Regions from separate parts of the Telluria mixta genome, predicted to be linked through region 1. Evidence: predicted binding sites of a transcription regulator. Region 1 holds the regulator's gene; each other region holds the start of a gene.

The links. Region 1 encodes LexA, which represses DNA repair genes until DNA is damaged. Its sites were predicted from a motif close to ACTGTATNNNNATACAGT; they were not measured.
Region 2: recA (recombinase RecA) is a predicted target of LexA. The motif match lies at 2,185-2,202, and genes of this name have one in related genera.
Region 3: P0M04_RS20710 (ATP-dependent helicase) is a predicted target of LexA. The motif match lies at 2,261-2,278, and genes of this name have one in related genera.

What each region holds. Positions count from the first base shown of each region.
Region 1 covers NZ_CP119520.1:3,761,893-3,766,262, reverse strand. Annotated here, with positions in the region: gene P0M04_RS16745 (replicative DNA helicase) at 1-1,159, opposite strand, end outside; gene rplI (50S ribosomal protein L9) at 1,270-1,722, opposite strand; gene rpsR (30S ribosomal protein S18) at 1,768-2,058, opposite strand; gene priB (primosomal replication protein N) at 2,101-2,391, opposite strand; gene rpsF (30S ribosomal protein S6) at 2,419-2,802, opposite strand; gene lexA (transcriptional repressor LexA) at 3,088-3,753, shown strand; gene P0M04_RS16715 (class I SAM-dependent rRNA methyltransferase) at 3,809-4,370, opposite strand, start outside.
Region 2 covers NZ_CP119520.1:2,630,464-2,634,833, forward strand. Annotated here, with positions in the region: gene P0M04_RS11710 (sensor histidine kinase) at 1-1,357, opposite strand, end outside; gene P0M04_RS11715 (response regulator) at 1,354-2,076, opposite strand; gene recA (recombinase RecA) at 2,266-3,345, shown strand; gene recX (recombination regulator RecX) at 3,355-3,813, shown strand; gene P0M04_RS11730 (DUF2889 domain-containing protein) at 4,078-4,370, shown strand, end outside.
Region 3 covers NZ_CP119520.1:4,626,249-4,630,618, forward strand. Annotated here, with positions in the region: gene P0M04_RS20690 (chromate transporter) at 47-670, opposite strand; gene P0M04_RS20695 (chromate transporter) at 667-1,269, opposite strand; gene P0M04_RS20700 (hypothetical protein) at 1,322-1,498, opposite strand; gene P0M04_RS20705 (hypothetical protein) at 1,698-1,916, shown strand; gene P0M04_RS20710 (ATP-dependent helicase) at 2,301-4,370, shown strand, end outside.

The DNA.
Region 1 (4,370 bases):
TCACGGGGCGCTTGTTGGGGCGTTGTTCCAGCGAGCGGTTCAGCTGGGACAGCGCGATCACCGGGCATCCCAGTTCCTTCGCCAGGCCCTTCAGGCTTCGCGAGATCTCCGAGATCTCGGACGCCCGGTTGTCGCCCGGCTTGGAACCCTGCATCAGCTGCAGGTAGTCGACGATGATCAGGCCCAGCTTGCCGCACTGGCGCGCCAGGCGGCGGGCACGGGCCCGCATCTCGATCGGGTTCAGCGCCGGCGTCTCGTCGATGAAGATCTGTGCATCGTTCATCTTCTGGATCGCGTGCGTCAGGCGCGGCCAGTCCTCGTCCAGCAGCTTGCCGGTACGCAGGCGGTGCTGGTCGAGCTGGCCGATGGAGCCGAGCATACGCATCGCCAGCTGCACGCCGCCCATCTCCATCGAGAAGATCGCGACCGGGAGGCCGGCATCGACGGCCACGCTTTCGCCGATGTTGACGGAGAACGCGGTCTTGCCCATCGACGGACGGCCTGCGACGATCACGAGGTCGCCCGGCTGCAGGCCGGACGTCATCTTGTCGAGATCGGTGAAGCCTGTCGGGACGCCGGTGATCTCGCCCTGGTTGTCACGGCTGTACAGCTCGTCCACGCGCTCGACCACCTGGGTCAGCAGCGGCTGGACGGGCAACCAGCCCTGGGCGCCCCGGGCGCCCTGCTCGGCGATCGCGAAAATGCGCGATTCCGCCTCGTCGAGGATCTGCTTGACCTCGGCACCTTGCGGATTGAAGGCCTTGCCGGACACCTCGTCGGCGACGGTGATGAGCTGGCGCAGCACGCCGCGATCGCGGACGATCTCGGCATAACGGCGGATGTTGGCGGCGGATGGCGTATTCTGCGCCATCGCATTCAGGTACTGCAGGCCGCCGACGTCCTCGGCCTTGCCGAGCTGGACGAGCGCCTCGTACACGGTGATCACGTCGGCAGGCTTGCCGGCATTGATCAGGCGAACCATCTGTTCGAAGATGATCCGGTGGTCGTAGCGATAAAAATCCTCCGCATGCATGAAGTCGGCAATGCGGTCCCACGCCGCGTTATCGCGCAGCAGGCCGCCGATGACGGACTGTTCTGCTTCGATGGAATGCGGAGGGATGCGGAGCGACTCGATCTGCGGGTCTGCTGGGGTGTTCATGGCCGGCATTATACCCGTTCCCGATCAGGCGCTGAAATCATTGGTGAGTTTCCAAAAACAAAAAAGCCGGGGCAACCCCGGCTTTTCTCATTCTGACAACAGAATGTATCTTAGGCGGCTTCGCCCACGACAGCGATGGTGATTTCCACCACGACGTCGGTGTGCAGAGCGACCGACACCGGGTGCTCGCCGGTGGTCTTCAGCGGACCGGTCGGCATGCGCACTTGTGCCTTTTCGACGGCGAAACCTTGCTTGGTCAGGGCTTCGGCGATGTCGAAGTTGGTCACGGAACCGAACAGACGGCCGTCGACGCCGGCTTTCTGGGCGATGGTGACGGTCATGCCGTTCAGCTTGTCGCCCTGGCCTTGAGCGGCAGCCAGTTTCTCGGCAGCTGCTTTTTCCAGTTCGGCGCGCTTGACTTCGAACTCGGCCACGGCAGCCTGCGTTGCGCGGCGGGCCATTTTTTGCGGGATCAGGAAGTTACGAGCGTAACCATCTTTGACCTTGACGACGTCGCCCAGGTTGCCGACGTTGACGACTTTTTCCAGCAGGATAACTTGCATTTTATTCTCCAGTAATCTGACTATGCTTGCGGTCGCGACCGACGATTAAGCGTTGTGCAGGTCGGTGTACGGCAGCAGAGCCAGGTAACGGGCGCGCTTGATGGCGGTGTCCACTTGACGCTGGTAGTGAGCCTTGGTGCCGGTCAGGCGTGCCGGCATGATCTTGCCGTTTTCCTGGACGAAATCCTTCAGGGTGTCGACGTCTTTGTAGTCAACCTGTTCCACGCCTGCAGCGGTGAAGCGGCAGAATTTCTTGCGCTTGAACAGCGGGTTCTGCTGTTTACGCTTCTCTTTGAGCTTAGCTTTGTTTTTGTCGAACTTTTTACCGAATGCCATTTTGAGGCTCCTGTATCTATCTATAAACGTGCCCGCAAACTTTTATGCGGCACTGAAATCAATGATGTGAAACACCAGGCTTTTGCTGTGACGGCTTTTCCTGGCCAAGAATCCGGTGAAGCGGTACATCGCGCCCAACTCGGCATTGGCAAATCGTCCCGAAATCTCGCCCGCGGCAACCGCGGGAATCTCGAATTCGACCTGCCTGTCCAGCCTCGCTTCCGTCTGCGTCGATCCGTGTTGCAGGATGCCGCCCACGATGGGGATGCCGGCCGGGGTGTAGCGCAGGACGTCGCGTTCCAGAATGCTTGCGACCAGGGACAGCTTGTTCACTTACAGCCTGATGCTCCCGCGAGAGATTTAGGCTGCTGCGGCCGGAGCGGCGGCCTGCTCGGCGCGGTGGCTCTTGGCTGCGTCTTCGCGCTGGACCGACTTCATCATCGGCGACGGTGCGGTTTCAGCTTTCTTCATCTTCACGGTCAGGTGACGCAGCACGGCATCATTGAATTTGAATGCGGTTTCCAGCTCGACCAGGGTCTCGTTGTCGCACTCGATGTTCAGGCAGATGTAGTGTGCCTTCGGCAGCTTCTGGATCTGGTAAGCCATTTGACGACGGCCCCAATCTTCGACGCGGTGGATGTTGCCGCCGCGCGAGGTGACCGTGGTCTTGTAGCGTTCGATCATCGCCGGGACCTGCTCGCTCTGGTCCGGGTGGACGATAAACACGATTTCATAATGACGCATGAAACACTCCTTAAGGACGTTTAAACAAATGCCCACCTCGGCGTCAAGACGAGTGTGGGAAGGGAAAGCCCAACATTATAACAGCAAAACCGTCAAGTGCTCAATGGGGCAGCGGCACGCAGTGCGTGGCGCTGCGAAAAACGTTGGACGTGCGCTGCGTACCGCACCGCAAAAGGTTGTAGACGTGCACTGCGTACCGCACCGCAAAAAAACTTTGAAATCCCCTTGCGCGCGGCGCAATACTGTACAAAAATACAGTCTGACCCCGTACCAACGAAGACAAACATGCTTAAGCTCACCGCACGGCAAGAACAGATCCTCAACCTGATCAAGGAAGCCATCGACAACACGGGCTTCCCGCCGACCCGCGCCGAAATCGCCCAGGAGCTTGGCTTCCGCTCGGCCAACGCCGCCGAGGAACACCTGCAGGCCCTTGCGCGTAAAGGCGCGATCGAAATTTCCCCGGGTACCTCGCGCGGTATCCGCCTCGTCGGCCAGTCCGTCGAATCCAAGGCTGCCGCTGCTGCCGCGGTGCCTGCCTTCGTACCGCCGATTCCGCCGAACCTGATGTCGCTGCCGCTCGTCGGCCGCGTCGCCGCGGGCTCGCCCATCCTCGCCCAGGAACACGTCGAAGCGACCTATTCCGTCGACCCGGCCATGTTCTCGAGCAAGCCCGACTTCCTGCTGAAGGTCAGGGGCTGGTCGATGCGCGACGCCGGCATCTGCGATGGCGACTTCCTCGCCGTCAAGAAGGTCGACAGCGCGAAGAACGGCCAGATCGTCGTGGCCCGCATCGGCGACGAAGTGACGGTCAAGCGCTACCGCAAGACCGGTACCACGATCGAACTGCTGCCGGAAAACCCGGACTTTTCCGTGATCACCGTCGATCCGCAGGCCGACGAGTTCGCACTGGAAGGCCTGGCGGTCGGACTGCTGCGGTCCTGGCACTAAGCTTCCACCTGCACACAGGCCCGCGTCATGCGGGCCTTGTCGTTTTATCCTTCGCTCAGCGCGGATAGACGAAACCGGTACGGATATCGGTCGGCAGCAGCCGGCTGCCGTCACGTACCATCAGGCGCTGCGGCGGCTCGTCGCCGGCCAGGGCACGCCAGATGACAGGTAGCCCCTCCCCTTTGCGCAACAGCTCGTCGCTACGTTCGAATACGTTGGGGCAACCTGTGGCCGCGAGCAGCGCCTGCACGATGGTCACCTTCCACGCGTCGACACCGGCAGCATTGAACTGGCACACCAGGTAACCGGCGGTCCCGCCATAGCTGTGCACCATGAGCCCGGGCAGACCGTCTTTTTCGCCGTCGATCACCAGCACCAGGGCTTGCGGATCGGCGCCACGCACGGCAACGGCGCGCCGCGCGACCGCAGCCTGCACGCGACGCTTCATCATGGCGTGATCGACCGGTTCGTCCTCGCGCAGGGTCCAGACGCGGGCCGCGATCTGCGACTTCGCGTTGTAGGCCGCGCGCGCCAGAAACTGGCGTGCCGACGACTGCACGATCGCCGTGACACCGGGCTTGCCGCGCTCCTGGGGCCGCCCCTCGACCTTCTCGATG
Region 2 (4,370 bases), 1.1 Mb from region 1:
AACGTTCGAACACACGGTGGCGCTCGGACGGCGCGATGCCGGGGCCCGTGTCCTCGACTTCCAGCAAGGCTTGATTGCCGTTGCCGATATTGGTTCCGCGCACGCGCACGGTGACGCTGCCGCCCGGCGGCGTGTAGCGCAGCGCGTTGTCGATCAGGTTCGACAGCAGCTCGCGCAGCATCATGGCGCTGCCGTCGATTTCCGGCGGGTCGCCGATGACTTCGTAGCCGAGGTCGATCTCGTGTGCGAAGGAGGCCTGTACCCAGTCCTGCACGACGTCGCGCGCCAATGCGGCAAGGTCGAGCGGCTCCAGCGTCTGGCCTGCATGCGGCTGGTTTTCCGCGCGGGCCAGCGCAAGCAACTGGTTGACGAGGCGCGTGGCCGATTCCGAGCTCTTGGCAAGTTGTTCGAGCGAGCGGTGGATCTCGTTCGGATCGACCTGGCGCAGCGCCAGCTCCGACTGCATGCGCATGCCCGCGAGCGGCGTCTTCATCTGGTGCGCGGCATCGGCAATGAAACGCTTCTGCACGGCTATCGTGTGCGCGAGGCGCGCCAGCATGTCGTTCAGCGAGCCGACGAGCGGCGAGATCTCTTCCGGCACCTGGCGCGAATCGATGGGCGACAGGTCGTCCGGCGGGCGCGCGCGGATGCGTTCCTGCAGTTGTGCGAGCGGCGACAGCCCGCGCGACAGGGCGAACCAGACGAGGGCCAGGATCACGGGCAGGATGATGAACTGCGGCAGGATCACGCCCTTGATGATCTCGTTGGCCAGCTGCGCGCGCTTGTCGAGCGTCTCCGCCACCTGCACGAGCGCGAGGCGCGGTTCCTGCGTGGCGTCCAGCAGAGGCTGCAGGTTCACCCAGGCATAGGCGATGCGCACCGGCGCGCCGTGCAGGGTCTCGGTGCGGAAGTGCACGCGGCCGCTGCGCTCGGCGTCGTCCGCGTTCGGCGGCGGCAGGTCGCGGTCGCCGTCGACGATCTCGCCGCGCGGGCCGCTGATCTGGAAATAGACGCTGTCGACGTCGTCCGCGCGCAGGATGTCGCGCGCAGTGCCGGGCAGGCGCGCGACGACTCTGCCGTCGACTTCCTTGACCTGCTGTGCGAGCACCGTGACGCTGTCTTCCAGCGCGTGGTCGAATGGCTGGTTCGCGATCGATTTCGCGACCAGGTACGTGATCGCGATGCTCATCGGCCACAGCAGCAGCAGCGGGGCCAGCATCCAGTCGAGGATTTCGCCGAACAGCGAGTGCTGGATGCTTTCTTCGGGCTCGGGCCTGGGCGGAACGTAGAGGTCGTCGACCGGTTCCGTGACGGCGAGCGGATCCGGTCCGGCCGCGCGCCGCTTGAAGGGTTTCACTTGTGGCCGCTGGCCGCGTCGGCGCTCTTGCGGGCGCTGTCACGGGGGGTATCGGAAAAACGTTCCAGGCAATAGCCCAACCCGCGCACGGTGGCGATGCGGATGCCGCCCGTCTCGATCTTCTTGCGCAGGCGGTGCACGTAGACCTCGATGGCGTTGTTCGACACTTCCTCGCCCCATTCGCACAGGTGGTCGACGAGCTGTTCCTTCGATACGAGGCGTCCCGTGCGCGCCAGCAGGATTTCCAGCAGGCCCAGTTCGCGCGCGGACAAATCGAGCATCTGGTCGTTGATGTACGCGCTGCGTCCGACCTGGTCGTACACGAGCGGGCCGTGGCGGATGACGGTCGAGCCGCCGCCCTGGCCGCGGCGGGTGAGGGCGCGCACGCGCGCTTCCAGTTCGGACAGCGCGAACGGCTTGGGCATGTAGTCGTCGGCGCCGGCGTCGAGGCCGCCCACGCGCTGCTCGATGGAATCGGCGGCCGTCAGGATCAGCACGGGCAGCAGCGAGCCGCGCGCGCGCAGGCGGCGCAGCACGTCCAGGCCGGACAGCTTGGGCAGGCCGAGGTCGAGGATCAGGAGATCGAATTCCTGGGTCGACAGCGCCGTGTCCGCGTCCTGGCCGTTCTTGACGCAATCGATGGCGTAGCCGGACTGGCGCAAGGAGCGCGTCAGCCCATCGGCCAATACGCTATCATCTTCGGCTAGTAAAATACGCATCTTTTCTCCCGGCTTTCGTTGTTCGACCCCGCTCACCCGCGTATTGTGTGTGAAGTTTCGCAACATGTCGAATCGGTCAAGCGACAGTAAATATCGCTTGCCAAAACCACTGGGATTTTATACAGTACTTCCTATTGAAATCGCGCGAGCGGCCCACACCTTGGTTCACTCTAGGACAGAAAGAAAGTTATGGACGACAAAAAATCCGCAGTAAATGCAGCCGAGAAGGGCAAGGCGCTGGCAGCAGCCCTCGCGCAGATCGAAAAGCAATTCGGTAAAGGCTCGGTGATGCGCATGGATACCAATGCGCCCGTCGAGGAAGTACAAACCGTCTCGACCGGCTCGCTGGGCCTGGACATCGCACTCGGCGTCGGAGGCCTGCCGCGTGGCCGTATCGTCGAGATCTATGGTCCGGAATCGTCGGGCAAGACGACGCTGACCCTGCAGACCATTGCCCAGATGCAGAAGCTGGGTGGCACCTGCGCGTTCATCGACGCCGAGCACGCGCTGGACGTGACCTATGCGCAAAAGCTGGGCATCAAGCTGGACGAGCTGCTGATCTCGCAGCCGGACACGGGTGAACAGGCGCTGGAAATCACGGACGCCCTCGTGCGTTCGGGCAGTGTCGACATGGTGGTCATCGACTCGGTGGCGGCACTGACGCCGCGCGCCGAGATCGAAGGCGACATGGGCGACTCCCTGCCGGGCCTGCAAGCCCGCCTGATGTCGCAGGCGCTGCGCAAGCTGACCGCATCGATCAACCGTACGAACACCCTGGTGATCTTCATTAACCAGATCCGTATGAAGATCGGCGTCATGTTCGGCAGCCCGGAAACGACGACCGGCGGTAACGCGCTGAAGTTCTACGCCTCCGTGCGTCTGGACATCCGCCGTACCGGCTCGATCAAGACCGGCGACGAGGTGATCGGTAACGAAACCAAGGTCAAGGTTGTCAAGAACAAGATCGCGCCCCCGTTCAAGGAAGCGCACTTCGACATCCTGTACGGCGAAGGCACGTCGCGCGAAGGCGAGATCATTGACCTGGGCGTGGACAACAAGATCGTCGAGAAGTCGGGTTCGTGGTACAGCTACGGTGGCGAGCGCATCGGCCAGGGCAAGGACAATGCCCGTATCTTCTTGAGGGAGCGTCCGGCACTGGCACGCGAAATCGAGAACAAGGTCCGCGCCGCCCTCGGCGTGCGCGAACTGCCGCCGGCCCCGGCCGGTGACGGTGCCGCCCAGCTGGCATCCGTCGGCGACGACGAGTAATCGTCGCTGATGCCGCGCCAGCAGCTGAGCCTCAAGGCTCGCGCGTTGAAGTATCTGTCGACGCGCGAGCACAGCCGGCTCGAACTGGCGCGCAAATTGTCGCGATATGCGGAGGAGGGCGACGACGTCGAAGCCCTCCTCGATTTCCTTGAAAAGAACAACTGGCTGTCGCAGGAGCGTTTTGCCGAATCGCTGGTCCACCGGCGCGCAGGACGCTACGGCAACGCCCGGGTGCTCGCCGAACTCCAGCAGCATGGCGTCGACGGCGACGCGTTCGACGAACTCAAGTCCGAACTGAAGGAATCCGAAACGGCACGGGCCCGCGAAGTCTGGCGCCGCAAGTTCGGCAGGGTTCCGCAGGATGCCGAGGAGCGCAGCAAACAGATGCGCTTCCTGATGCAACGCGGCTTTTCCCAAAGTGCGGTGCGTGCCGCGCTCAAAGGCAGCGACGACGAGGACGACCTCTGATCTCACCGTCGTGAATACCCCACTATCGTTCTGTTTATGACCGTGAGCTTGCGCTTTCGGCATCTCAACTTCGCAACATCTTCCCTTATCTTCCCTGCAAAAACCCTTCTGTAACCGGGGAGACGGTGCACAGCCCGGCACCCTGTGCTAAACTTTCATGGTTTAAGCAGCGCCGCAAGAGCGGTTGTTGCCGTAGAAGCTGCGGCAACGTGCATCAGGCACAACGGCTGCAAATTTTTTCGCCGCATACCGGCATTGGTGTTTATGCCCCTGTCTCCTCCCGCTCCGCGTAAGCCAAGGCACACGCGCGCCATTACCGTCGAAGCGTTCGCGCGCGACGATGGCCTGTGGGACCTCGACGCGTGCATCCGCGACACCAAGACGCATGATATTGCCCTGCCTTCCGGCTCCCGTCCGGCCGGCCTGCCGGTGCACGAACTCAAATTGCGGGTGACTATCGACCGCGACATGAACATCGTCGACGCCGAAGCCGCGTCCGATGCCGTACCCTATCCCGGTTTCTGCGACACCATTGCTCCTGCCTACAAGAAGCTCAT
Region 3 (4,370 bases), 860 kb from region 1:
CGAAAACGCAAGTATGCACGGTCCGAGGGGAGGCCGCTACTGCGCTTCAGATCAGGCCGAGCGCCCCCAGCACGGCGCCGGCCGCGAGCAGCCACAGCAGGTGGATGCGCGTGCGCCAGATGATCAGGCCGCTGACGATCGCCGTGAGCCACAGGGGCCAGTTCGCCAGGACGGCGGACGCGATCGGCGCACCGGCAGCGGCAGCGGCACCGGCGCCCGCGGAACTGGCCATGATCCAGGCGGTGGACAGCAGCAGCGCGATCACGATGGGCGCCATGCCCTGCTTGAAGGCCCGGACGGCGCGCAGGTCGCGGTTGCGGTGGCCCCAGCGGGCGGCCGTGTACGTGATGATGGTGGAGGGCGTCATGATGCCGACCATCGTCACGAGCACGCCGAACAGCGCGGCCGCCGTGCTGCCGGCGTTCATGCCGACGTGCCACCCCATCAGGGCGACGAACAGGACGTTCGGCCCCGGTGCCGCCTGGGCCAGCGCGATGGACTGGTTGAACTGTTCCTGGGTGAGCCAGTGGTGCTGTTCGACGAGGAAGCGGTGCATCTCGGACGACGTGGAGATGGCGCCGCCGACCGACATCAGCGACATCAGGAGGAAATGGCCGAACAGGTTGAGCCAGTCGGCCCAGTCCAGCGCGAGGTGCAGGGGCGCGCTCATGCGAGGCGGCGCCAGGTGAGCACGCAGGCCAGGCCGCCGAGGCCGAACAGTACCCAGGGGAGCGGACACTTGAGGAACGCGACGAGGATGAAGCCGGCCGCACTGATGGCCAGGCACCAGGACAGGGGCATCGGACTTTTCTTCAGCGCGCTCGCCAGGCGCAGGCCCGCTGCGCCGATCAGGCCCGCACAAACGGCGGCCATGCCGTGCAGCGCGCCGGCCACGACGGGGCTGTCGGCGAAGCGGTCGTGCAGGACGGCCAGTCCGATGACGAGGATCAGCGGTACGGTGAGCAATCCGGCCAGCGCGGCGAGGGCGCCGGCGATGCCGAAATGGCGGCCGCCGATCATCAGGGACAGGTTGACGACGTTCGGTCCGGGCATGATCTGGGCGACGGCCCAGTCTTCGATGAATTCTTCCTGGGTCAGCCAGCGCTTGCGGTCGACGATTTCGCGCTGGACGATGGCCAGCACGCCGCCGAACCCCTGCAGGGCCAGCAAGGTGAAGGAAATGAACAGGTCGGCGAGGGAGCGGGGGCGGTTGGCGGATTCGGACGTGGCGGACGTCGCGGACGGCAGGGAGCTGGGCGGGGCATTCATCTTTCGATTATCGCGCCGCGCCCGGCATCCTGTCCATGCCGCGGTCCGGCGGTCAGCCGCCGCCGATGCCGCGCATGACGCGTCCCGTGCCTTCGCATTCGGGACAGGTCTTGCCGTCGGCCAGCTTGCCGCTGCCGCCGCAGGTTTCGCACAGGTCTTCGCCGGCGCCGGGCGTGCCGGGTTCGGCTTCGTCGCCGGGTTTCAGGTCGGGATCGGGCGTCGTGCTCATGGAGTCCTCGTGATGGTTGAATGACGAATCCATTCTAGGCGTAGCGAAAAGGGCGCGGCGCGCGCATGCGGCGTGGGTTTGTCATACGGACTACACAAACGCGTGCCACATTAAATGAAAAATAATCTTGACTTTGGCCAAAGGTGGGAAATACTCGTTAAGCAGCAATCCCTTCAATCCATCAAAGTCAGGAACTGCGATGAACCAAGACACCCTCGAGCTCGAAGACGGTCAGGTGACCGTCCCTTACCAGCGGCGCGATATGCAGCAGAAGGATATCGTCGACCTGGGTATTGCGCTCCAGCAGCGCAGCAATACGATGTCGGCCGTGGAATACCTGCGTTCCCAGAACGTCGGCAACGACGTCATCGAGCGCGTGCTGACGGAGCCGGGCCGCAGGCGTTCCTGGTGCAGGTAAGGGAGCAAATGAGCGACAAGCTCGACGGTTATGCACAATTTTGCTTGATTGCATCTTGCAAATATTTTCGATTCGTGCGTCACTTGACTTGGTAACTCATTGATTTTGTGAAGGTTGAGTTTTGCCCACGCAACGGGCAAATTGTTGAAACCCGCATTCCTGCTTGGTTTTGGCATGTCAAGAGGGTGTTTTTCCACAACCTTATGCACAGTTTTTGTGGATATCTGAACAAGCCTTGTTGAAGAGGCAAACGTTGCGGGCGGCCCATGAAAGAGCGGAGGCCGTGAACGGCCGCGCCCGCTGACGTCGTTTTGCCACATTGTCATCTGCGCTTGCATAAAGATACTGGACAAATGTACAGTTGAGCATCTATTCTCAACCGCCATGTCCGCTGCCACCGCCACGCCCCTTTCCCAACCTTCCGCACCCGCCGATCCGTTCGCCGGCCTGAATCCCGAGCAGCGCGCCGCCGTCGAGCACGACATGGGCGCAGGGATGGTCCGGCCGCTGCTGGTGGTCGCGGGCGCCGGTTCGGGCAAGACGAACACGCTGGCGCACCGGGTGGCAAAGCTGATCCTGGCGGGGAGCGATCCGCAGCGCATCCTGCTGCTGACGTTTTCGCGCCGTGCGGCCAATGAGATGGGCCAGCGTGCCGCCGGCGTGCTGCAGCGCGTGCTGGGCACGTCGACGGCCGTGGGCAGCCTGCCTTGGGCCGGCACGTTCCACAGCATCGGCGCGCGCCTGCTGCGCGAATACGCGGGCCGGATCGGACTCGAAGCATCGTTCACGATCCACGACCGCGCCGATTCCGAAGACCTGATGGGCCTCGTGCGGCAGGACGTCGGCCTGGGCGCATCCAACGGCCAGAAACGCTTTCCGCTGAAGGGGACCTGTCTCGCGATCTATTCGCGCGTCGTCAACAGCCGTGAGCCGCTCGCGGACGTGCTGCAGTCGACCTTCCCATGGTGCAGCGAGTGGGAAGAGCAGCTCAAGCGCCTGTTCGGCGCCTATGTCGACGCCAAGCAGGAACAGAACGTGCTCGACTACGACGACCTGCTGCTGTTCTGGGCCGAGATGGCGTCCGATCCGGAGCTCGGGCCGGAACTGGGCGCGCTGTTCGACCACGTGCTCGTCGACGAATACCAGGACACGAACCGCCTGCAGGCCGCGATCCTGCAAGGCATGAAGCCGGACGGGCGGGGCGTGATGGTCGTCGGCGACGATGCGCAATCGATCTATTCGTTCCGCGGCGCGACGGTGCGCAACATCCTCGACTTCCCGAAGCAGTTCGGCGAGCACACGCGCATGATCACGCTGGACCGCAACTACCGCTCGACGCAGCCCATCCTCGATGCGTCGAATGCCGTCATCGCCGCGGCGCTGGAGCGCCATGCGAAGACCTTATGGACGGATAAGGCCGCAACCGGCAAGCCGCAGCTCGTGCTGATCCCGGACGAGGCCGAGCAGGCCCGCTGGGTGTGCAACCGCGTGCTGGAACAGCGCGAGGCGGGCATCAGGCTGACGCAGCAGGCCGTGCTGTTCCGTGCCGCCAGCCACAGCGCGGCGCTGGAACTGGAACTCGTGCGGCGTAACATCCCGTTCGTGAAATTCGGCGGCTTGAAATTCCTGGAAGCGGCGCACATCAAGGACGTGCTCGCCATGCTGCGCTTCGCCCAGAATCCGGCGGGCCGCGTGGCCGGCTTCCGCGTCGTGCAACTCATTCCCGGCATCGGCCCGGCGACGGCGGCCCGTCTGCTCGATGCCGTGGCCGAAGCGGCGGATCCCGTCGCGGCCATCGAGGCGTTTCCCGCGCCGCCGCGCGCGCAAGGGGAGTGGGAGCAATTTACCGCGCTGTTCCGCACCCTGCGCACGACGGGCCTGCGCTGGCCGCTGGAAATCGAACTGGTGCGGGACTGGTACCTGCCACACCTCGAGCGCCTGCACGACGACGCACCCGTCCGCGCGGCCGACCTCGACCAGCTGGTGGCGCTGGCCGGCGGCTATGGTTCGCGCGAGAACTTCCTGACCGAACTGACGCTCGATCCGCCGGAAGCGACGAGCGACCGCGCCGGCCCGCCGCTGCTGGATGAGGATTACCTGATCCTGTCGACGATTCATTCATCGAAGGGCCAGGAGTGGAAGGCCGTGCACGTGCTGAACGTCGTCGACGGCTGCATCCCGTCGGACATGGCGACGGGGAGCGCCGAGGACATCGAGGAAGAACGCCGCCTGCTGTACGTGGCGATGACGCGCGCGAAGGAACACCTGCACCTCATCGTCCCGAACCGCTTCTTCATCAAGCAGCAGGCGCAGATGGGCGACCGCCACGTCTACGCACAGCGCACGCGGTTCGTCACGCCCGTGATGCTCAAGCATTTCGAGGAATGCGTGTGGACGAACGCCGAAACGTTGCAGGTGCGCAAGCCCGTACCGGACAGCGTGCGGATGATGGTG